DNA from 3 places in the Blautia sp. NSJ-175 genome. Region 2 is predicted to be linked to each of the others. Evidence: riboswitches for the same ligand, from Rfam matches in the RefSeq annotation. Region 2 holds a riboswitch; each other region holds the start of a gene.
The links. Region 2 has a riboswitch for cyclic di-GMP ahead of MUB35_RS13680 (fibronectin type III domain-containing protein). Riboswitches for the same ligand answer to the same signal wherever they lie in the genome.
Positions count from the first base shown of each region.

Region 1 (3,281 bases), on a different contig from region 2:
AAATTATAATTTTAATTAATTTCCATTTCAAAATTCTCGACTCTGCTCTCATACACCACATGGAACACCAGCACTCCCGAATATTCCCCCGCACACAAATCAATATTATTTTCCGGCAGAATATTCACATCCTGTGCCTCACTCCATCCATCCAGAATCGCGTGATTCTCTTCCGGTGTAATCAAGTTTCCGGCTATCTCCAGCCGGTATTCCCAACTGTTTTCTCCGCAGTACAATGCGAAGTTCCTCCTGTCTCTGCTCTCAGTTCCTTCCACTGTGACTACAAGCTCTCCATCCTCTTCCGGTATCAATTTCTTAGTCTGAATCGTAAAGCTGTCCGTGTCATCTGTCAGTTTTACCTGTGAAGGAATTTCGACTTCATATACAGGTTCATTTGACGGCAGCGGCTCTTTTTCAGCATCCAGTTCTTCCGGGTTATTATCCATATCTTCTATTCCATCTATGGCTTCCCCTTCATCCTTTCCACCGGTATCCGCTGTCTCTTCATCTTCTGCGTCTGTTTCCTCAGAAATATCCTCCTGTCCTTCCGTTTGAGGTGAGGTCACCTCATGGGCCTGTTCATCCATATGGGAAATATTATCCTTCTGGCCCTGATTTGTTATTCCGGACGGTGTATCTTTCTGACTGTCACCGCTTTCTTCTCCTCCGTTCTCATCTTCTTTCTTATTATTTTGTCCGTCTGTCTCCCCGGATTCTTCCGGTTTGGAATCCTTCTGTTCAGGATTTTCACTTTCGGGGTCATCTTCCCCCTGCTGCTCTGAATCCTGGTCTTCCTCCTCCAAATCCTTACTTTCCTGCTGTTCCTCCAGCTCCTGCTGCTTTTTCAGCTCTTCTTCTGCTTTCAGCTTTTCCAGCTCATACTTGCAGGGAACCGCTTCAACTGCAGGCCGGTACGCACATTCCGGACAATGATTTGTAATGCCGTCCCCATCCGTATCCACACACTCATGGTCGCATGGTATTTCCGGCACTGCCTCTCTATAGCCACAGAATTCATCGTGATGATGCACTCTGTTGACTTCATCCTTTTCTTCCTCATTTTCTTCCTGAAGACTATCTTCTGTTTCCTCTTCTTCGTCAAAATCCTGAGGTTCTTCTATATCTGCTGAAATCCAATTTCCGTCCACATCCCGGACAAGCTCCTGTGATACTGCAGGATCTGCTTCCCCGTCTTCATTAAATTGCTCCGCGTCAGCAAAGGCCATCCCTGTATTTCCAACTACAAGTACCGCTGACGTGATAACAGAAATTACAATCCCTCTCCAATTCCTGCTGTCCATGAAACACCACCCTTATCTCACATCGAGCACGGTCTCCATATTTGCTCCGTTCATGGGGGATAAGTCCACAATACTTGCCGTTGTGATTCTCAGTTCAGCCGCATATTCCCCTGCATCCAAAGCCTTGCTCAATGTAGCTGTTGTAATCGCCTCCCCGGGAGGCACCTGTTTTGATTCATAAAGCACTTCCCCGCTGTCCTTGAGCACAAGCTGGAATGTAAAATAACAGGGGTTCCCTTCCGGGTTGGAAAATGCCACATCCACATCTGTCTGTCCTGCAGGAATATATATCTTAGGATATCCCGGTAATTCTATATTCTCCGCATTGGGATCGCCTTTCGGGGCCTCCGGGATAGTTCCGTCCCAGTCCCCTGCATTTGGATCAATATCCGCTGATACCTGCTCCTCCTGTGCCTTGTCATTGTCTCCGCCAAACCATCCGAGCTTATACCCCGCTGCACCGGCACCGCCCACTGCTATAACACCTACAAGGGCTCCGATCATGATTTTCTGTCTCAGTACCGCATTCTGAAGTTTCAGGGCATTATCAGTGACCATCTCACCGGTGCTCTTTGTTTTCTTCTCTTCTTCACTCAATTCTCTCACCTCTGAAATTTTTGGCCGCACGGAATTATATTTTATGTCTTCAGGATGTTTTTGTTATTATAGGTATAATAACAAAGAGAGTATGCCTAGGCATACTCTCGCGCGGTTCCTGATTTTTTTCAGTTTCGGATGTTTGTGCGGCAAACTCCGGCGCTATGCCTGAACTTTGCACAAACCTAAAGGATTCTGCTGCCTCCGGCAGGGGCGTTCTTTCATTTTTTGTACAAAAAGAACATACTTATCCTGTGACAAGTATCTACCGGCTTTTTACCTCGGGATACACTTTTCCCCGAAATAAAAACTGCCTGCAGCAATTTGCAGGCAGAAGCGTATCAAAATAAAGCAAGGTATAAAAATCACCTTACAAAAAATAATACGGCAACTGGCTGTCATAGTCATGCTTGTTAGACCTTAGACCCTTTAGCTTTGTGTCACTGCCTTTCGACAGCTTTACTATTATCGAATATTTATCTTAAACTCACCATACTCCATTTCGTGTTAAATGTCAACATGTATTTACAGAGTACCAAAATTATACTATTTATGCCAAGAATGTGCAAATATGACTTTGCACATCCAGTATGACAAAAATATTTCTTCACAATATATTCGCAATGTTATACCCTGCATTATTTTAATATTTTTAAATTCATCCGCATTCCCCGAAACAATCCTGTCCCATCTCAATTCCCACTACTCTCATACCTCCCAAGCCCCCTCTTAAGCACAATCACAGCCACCCCCGCCATCACCGCACACACTGCCGGCATAACCATCACCCCGGCACGCATCCCGCTCTTTCCCAGCAGATACCCCACCGGATAGTAACTGACAAACGCATACGGAATCAAATACGCAAATATCCCCTGCAGTACAGGCGGATAAATGATCAGCGGATATTTCGCCATCTCCCCAATGGAAATAGCAAAGAAATTCAAACTGTTCTTCCCTCCCTCCATCCAAAATGAGGCACAGCTTGCAATCCAGATCATACACACACGAATCACACAACATTCCACAAGAAACACCGCCAGACAGACAATTTTCCACAAACTCCACCTGATATTACAGTGACTTGCCCCCAGAGCAAACACAGCCGCCGCAATCCCCATCTTATTCAGCCCGTCAAAATCAATCCTGGCCGTGAGAAGCTGCAGCCCCACGGGAAGCGGCCGCACCAGAAACCGGTCCAGATCCGCCATATTGATCATCTCCGCAATCTTCCAGGTTCCCTGAAAAAAGAAGTTAATACACCCCTCCGAGAACAACAGAAAACTGTACAAAAGCAGTATCTCCCACAGCTTCCAGCCCCCCACCTCAGGGATATTACTGTAAATGATCCCAAGCACCCCCAGATTACAAACCTGAGAAAAC
Region 1 covers NZ_JALIFQ010000008.1:101,335-104,615, reverse strand. The annotation lists gene MUB35_RS14330 (hypothetical protein) at 12-1,301, opposite strand; gene MUB35_RS14325 (hypothetical protein) at 1,314-1,898, opposite strand; cyclic di-GMP riboswitch class I at 2,282-2,372, opposite strand; gene MUB35_RS14320 (ABC transporter permease) at 2,591-3,281, opposite strand, start outside.
Region 1: another riboswitch for cyclic di-GMP. It lies ahead of MUB35_RS14325 (hypothetical protein); the one in region 2 lies ahead of MUB35_RS13680 (fibronectin type III domain-containing protein).

Region 2 (3,281 bases):
GGTTACCGGACTCATCAAAGAACTGAAAAAACGGGGATACCGGGTAGGAACCGTAAAGAGTGTGTTCTGTCCCGAATTTACCCTGGACACTTCTGACAGTAATACGTGGAGACACAGGGAGGCGGGCGCTGATCTTGTCTGTGTAAAAGGGAAAAAAGAGACCGATATTTTACTTCCGGCGGACGTAAGCGGGGATTTCTATGAGAAACTGCCTGTGGATTACCTCATACTGGAAGGAGAGTATGAACTTTGTGTGCCCAGAATCATCTGTGCACATAAGGATGCGGAGGTTTCGGAACGTTTGACAGAGGAGACGATTGCCATAGCAGGGAGACTTGCCGGGGATAAAAAAACCTATGGGGAGTTCAGAGTCTATCACTCTGTGGAAGAGATATCCGCTCTGGCAGATCTGCTGGAAACACTTCCGGATGCGGAATTTCCTTTAAAAAAGCGTCCCATGCTCCAAAAGGCAGCGGCTTTTTGCCAGTGTGGCTGCCATAAGGCAGAGAAAAAGCTGGCCGGAAAGAAAAAACTCACGGCCCATCCCTCAGAAGCACATAGAAAACATATCTTCCTGACAGGGGAAAAAGGGGCTGGCAAGAGCACACTTTTAAACCGTATTGTGGAAGAACTGGGAACAGAGCCGGTGGGTTACAGAACACTGCCCTATGAGATCGGCGGTGTCCAGAAGGGATTTTACCTGCACAGCCTGGTACCTGTGGGAGAATACGAAAATGACAGTCCGATCCTAATACGGGCCGGTAAGGGAAAGAAGATATCCATACCGGAAACCTTTGAGACACTGGGCGCAGCCGTGATGAAAAAGGTGAAGGAAATGCCTGAAAAAACAGCCGTGATAGATGAACTCGGAAAGGCTGAGGCAGATGCCCCCGCCTTTCAGGAAGCATTGTTCTCCTGTCTGGATACCCAGAGTCTTGTCATCGGTGTCCTGCAGAAGAATACAGGTGCGTTTACACAGGCAGTGGCAGAACGCCCCGACGTGGAAGTGATTGAAGTTACGGAAAAGAACAGAGACGGTCTTCTGGAAGAAATCTGTAAAAAAATCAAAAATATGGAATGAAAAGACTTGACTAAAATTGTCAAAATTGATATTCTTAATATAGTGATCCTGTTTAATACATGAACAGAGTCAGAAAACGGAAATATAAAAAAAATAAAGGGGCAAAACTGTCGTAAGGCAGTGACGCAAAGCCACGGGTCCCAAGGGAGGGACAGCCGGGCTGCAGACAGTGATGGACAGGAATATTCTGTCCGTCTGTTGTCTTTAAGAAAAACGATATCCCTGGGTATCGTTTTTTTTGGCCCTGAAAGGGGAAGGAGAATAAAAATTGAAAATGAAAAAGTTATGCGCCTGGCTTCTTGTATCCGGTATGCTCCTGCAGACACCGGGGACTACTGCATCTGCCGCTGTTCAGGGGCAGGATGTGGAGTCTTTTAAATCCGGTGCGCAGGCAGCATCCATGGATGTGGACAGCAGCCAGAAGATGGATGCCGGGAAGCAGAGCGAGACGCCCGGATGGCAGGCGGAAACGCTGAGGAACAGGAGCCTGCAGCAACCTGCAGAAGTGCCTGAGGGCCAGATGAAAATGCAGGGTGAACAGGCGGGAGCGCCAAAGAACGCAGAGGCTGCAGAGGAACAGACGGGAGAATCCGGAAAAGAAGGTACTACAGGAATACTGTCGGGAGAATCCGGGAAAGAGGATACTGCAGGGATACTGGCAGGAGAATCCGGGAAAAAAGAGACCACAGGGGAACAGACGGGAGAGACCGGAAAAGCAGGGACCGCAGAGGAACAGACGGGAGAGACCGGAAAAGCAGGGACCGCAGAGGAACAGACGGAAGCGTCCGGAAAAGAAGGGGCTGCAGGGGAACAGATGGCAGGTAATCCGGATGTGCAGAAAGGGGAAGGAGCACTGCTCTCTGAGACCGGAGCGGTGGTACAGAAAGGCCGGCTGCATCTAAGCCTGCTTTACACACTTCCATACAGTGACCCGGAAGCGCTGAACAGAGGACTGCAGGCAGTTTTAACAGGTGGCGGCCGGCAGCTTACAGCATCCTTTTCCATGCAGGAGGGTGAGGGCGTTTCTAAAAAGGCGGAGGCATCTTTTACAGATTTGGAGCCCGGGCAGTACCATCTCAGTATAAGCGGAGACAGCTTTGCCTCGTATGACCAGGATATGGAGATACAGGCCATGGAGCAGAAGATGCAGTTTCTGGATGTCTATACAGGAATGGATTTTTCTGATATGGAAAAACATCCCGGTGTTATGGGATACGGTGACGTGAACAGGGACGGTGTGATTGATGAGCAGGACAAATCGGGATTGGTCTTGGCAGTTCATCAGGAAAGTACGGACAGTATCTATGATCTGAATCAGGATCAGAGTGTTGACCTTGTGGATCTGCAGTGGCTTTCATACAGCTACGGATTTGAGAAAACGGAAGCTTATGTGTCAAGAAGTTATCTGATGGATGAAATCACAGCAGATGTGGGAGCGTCCACCCGGGTGTCGGATGGCAGTATTGAGAGTATTTTGGACGACGGTGGAAGCGTTTCCCTGGAGCCTGCAGACGGCGGGGAGATATCAGAGGAAAATCCGGTGGAACTGCAGCTTGATCTGGAAAAACGTTCCGATATAACAGCGGGCGCGCTGGTTCTGACACCGCCGAGAGATTCCGCCAATATCATCCGGGCAGGGTCCGTGACCGTTGAATACGATGATGAAAACGGGCAGCGGCAGACCATGGAGGTTCCCATAAGCGGAGTGTCCATGTTTGCCCTCACAGCGGCACAGGCGGTCATGGAACCGGACGGTACCATAATCATCAATCTGGGAAAACAGGTTGCGATCAAGAAGGTAGTCATCAAGGTGACAGATGCCGGAGGAAGCAGTCTGGCAGATATCTCCAGGGTGGAATTTTTAAACGGAATGGAGGACAGGATTCCTGCCCCCGTGATGAATATTCCCGACAATGTAAGTACAGAGCCGGGCGATAAGAAATTCACAGTGACCTGGAACGCGCAGACAAATGTAGCCGGCTATGAAGTTATGGTGAAAAAGGACGGGAAGAGCAAAGTATATCCAACCGCTGAGAACAGTATCCTTATCACAAGCTTTGGCACAGAGAAGATGAAAAACAATGAGGAGTACACAGTTCTGGTACGTTCAGTGAACGGCGACTGGAGCAGTGCCTATTCAGAGCCGGTGACCGTGGTACCCAAGCCCTCAAAGGCGCCTGACGCTCCGGAGAATGTGAAC
Region 2 covers NZ_JALIFQ010000007.1:273,705-276,985, forward strand. The annotation lists gene mobB (molybdopterin-guanine dinucleotide biosynthesis protein B) at 1-1,081, shown strand, start outside; cyclic di-GMP riboswitch class I at 1,172-1,249, shown strand; gene MUB35_RS13680 (fibronectin type III domain-containing protein) at 1,356-3,281, shown strand, end outside.

Region 3 (3,281 bases), on a different contig from region 2:
GAAGAGCTTAAGCATATCAGAGCCTACACGGATATAGAACTGGTACGGTTCCGGAACAGGATCCAGGTGGTCTATGAGATAGGGCCAAAGGACTTTCTGATACTTCCTCTCACTGTGCAGCCGCTTGTGGAGAATGCTATCAAACATGGTCTCTGTAAACAGCCGGAAGGAGGTATCTTATGGATACGTACATTGGAGGAAGAGAAGAATTATCTGGTCATAGTGGAAGACAACGGAATAGGGTTTGATGTGTCCGAAATCATGGGAGAAAAGGATAATTTCGGGCTCATGAATATACAAAAGCGTTTAAAATCCCAGATGGGAGCAGAGGTTAAGATTGAGAGTGCACCTGGTAAAGGGACCAGAGTCACGGTGACGATTCCACGGGATTTTTTAGGGGGGGGGGTATATTTATAAAAACAATACTTGTAGATGATGAATTATGGGCTATGGATAAGTTTGAGATAGAAGCAGCGGCAATACCGGATATTGAGATTGTGGGAAAGTTCGACCGGTCCGATGAGGCGCTTCGATTCGCAGAGAAAAACCGTGTGGATTTTGCTTTGCTGGATGTGGAGATGCCGGGAATGAACGGGCTGGAGCTTGGCAGGGCCCTGAAGGAACTCTATCCGGATATTGTGATCATATTTGTGTCAGGATATGACCAGTATGTAGTGGAGGCCCTGCATGACGGGGCGGACTATTATCTCACCAAACCGTATACCAGCCAGCAAGTGTCAGATACTTTGATACGGGCAAAACTATTATCGAAGCGTCAGGAAAAACCTGTGTTTATCCGCACCTTTGGAACTTTCGAGGTATTTGTGGATGGAAAAGTGGTTATATTTCCGGGTCCTAAGGTAAAGGAGATATTCGCGCTGCTGGTCGATAAGAATGGGGGAGGCCTGACTTCCGAGGAGGCATTTGCCTGCATTTGGGAGGGGAAAGAATATACAGATACGAATCTGAGTCTGTATCGGAGTGCAGTACGGCGTCTGGCTGACTTTCTGGATTCCATAGGACTCAGCGGACTGCTCATAACAGAAAAAAATGTGAGGTGGCTCAATACAGAATTATATGACAGCGATTACAACCGTTTTCTCGCCGGGGATGTCAGGGCTATTAACGAATTTCAGGGTGAGTACATGACGGATTACAGTTGGGGTGAATCTACTCTGGGCAGACTGTGCCGGATGAAGGATGAAAAATAGAATATAAAACGGATAAAAATTGGCTTATTGTGTTTCAATTACACGATGATTACACGGCGCTTGATATATACTGTAATAACAGTATCATGACGTATATAGCAAACCAGGTGAAAGCCGGGGGCGCAAAGCTATAGGGGCTAAGCCGCTGCGGTATGCCAGCCAGTTGCCGTTTGAGACAGAGACCGGATGGTAACAGGTTATGTTATGAATCCGGTCTCTTTTTTGGATTGGAAATACAATGCTCTCAGGATATGGCGCGGTATATGAAGAGCTGACGTGTATTTTTGATGAGGGAGAACCAAACTGGTTACAGGGAAGGGAGGAAGGACAGATTGCAGGAACAGTTGTGGATGGATTTGGCAAACGGAAATCAAATTAACAGGCATCAGGTATATGACAGCCTGCCTGCCCGGATGCGCATGTACAGTGAACGTGTTGCGTATTATGTTCAGATTTTATACCACAGTGCCCTTGATATGGGTATTTACGAAAATGATGCAAAACTGAGCCGTGAGCGACAGCCTTACGTATGGGAAAGTGTTAAGCTGTTCGATATCGGCTATGCGGCAGTTCCGGATTTTCTGAAGCAGAAGCCCTCCCTGACTGCGGAAGAACACAGGATCATGGAACGGCATACAACGGACGGCTTTGCCATCGTGTTAGGGAATCCTGTGGAAGAAGAATTCTTTTCCCTGTCTGAAGAGGAAAAGCTGATCATCAGTATGGGAATGGATGCAGCCATCGGACATCATGAGAGATGGGACGGGAGAGGATATCCTAACCATGAGAGGGGAAGCGCGGCACCGATTTTAGGCAGGATGTGCGCAATCTGTAATGCTTATGATAAGCAGACCAGTACCCGCCTGTATCCGGAGGGGATGCCCCATGAATTTGCCTGTTGTGAAATCGTCCGCGAATCCGGATTTGCATATGATCCGGAGCTGGTCAGGGCATTCATAGAGGCTATGCCGTTGTTTAAAAAGGCCCTGTGCCGAAGCAGGGGACACGAATTGGGAGGTGAAAGCTGATGGAAGAAAAGAAGGATAAAAAAGGCCGGATCCTCGCAGCCATCAATATTATATTGTGTATCATCCTGATTCCGGTCATCTTAATGAATGTGACCGTTATAATCAGTTCGTATATTCATCCGGATGAGATACCGGGGATTTTCGGTATCAAGCCGGTGGCAGTGCTGTCCGGTTCCATGGAGGATACCTTCATGACAGGGGAGCTTATTTTCGTAGAGAAGACGGATACCTCACTCCTGAAAGAAGGGGATGTGATCTGTTATCTTATGGAAGGGCAGGCAGTGACCCATCGTATTGTTAGCATAGAGCAGGATGAGGAAGGTGAAGATTTTTACATAACCAGAGGCGATGCAAACAATACAGAGGACAGGGAAACGGTGAGGCCGGAACAGGTACAGGGAATCTGGAACGGCGTGCATCTGGCCGGTATGGGGAATTTTGTTATATTTCTTTCCAGCACCACAGGGATGATCGTTTTCATTATCTGCCCGATTCTGCTGCTGATCGCCTGGGATGTAATACGGCGCTGGCAGATGGATAAAAAGGAAAGGTCAAGGGCAGACGAACTGGAGGCAGAGCTGAAGGCTCTCAAAGCAGCTCAGAGTGAACGAGAAAAAGCAGAGTTAGAGCAGTAGATTTGTTTTTATTCAGTTGGCTGCATTTGCTGTGCGGGCACAGAGCACTGTAAATGTTCCATATAAATCCGCCGGGGCCACCCGGTAAAACGCTGCGGGCATTTGGGGAAGCGCGACCCGCAGAAATCAAATGGCGTGCTTCCCGGACGCAATAAATTAAAAAGGAGGTTATCCCATGAAAAGAAGAAGAACAACCCGCCTGGGCGTTGTGGCCCTGGCACTTACCCTGATTACGATGACTATGACGGGAGGGACATTGGCGAAGTATACAGCAGAGGTAACGGGTGATACAACGGCAACGGTAGCGAAGTTTGCTTTTGACTTGAACGGAGCGTCGGAACAAACAGAGAAAAAAACGATAAATTTATCTAGTATGTTTTCAAATACTTATAACGATGAGATGGTTA
Region 3 covers NZ_JALIFQ010000008.1:59,994-63,274, forward strand. The annotation lists gene MUB35_RS14145 (sensor histidine kinase) at 1-417, shown strand, start outside; gene MUB35_RS14150 (response regulator) at 423-1,211, shown strand; cyclic di-GMP riboswitch class I at 1,299-1,382, shown strand; gene MUB35_RS14155 (HD-GYP domain-containing protein) at 1,544-2,239, shown strand; gene MUB35_RS14160 (signal peptidase I) at 2,239-2,874, shown strand; gene MUB35_RS14165 (hypothetical protein) at 3,050-3,281, shown strand, end outside.
Region 3: another riboswitch for cyclic di-GMP. It lies ahead of MUB35_RS14155 (HD-GYP domain-containing protein); the one in region 2 lies ahead of MUB35_RS13680 (fibronectin type III domain-containing protein).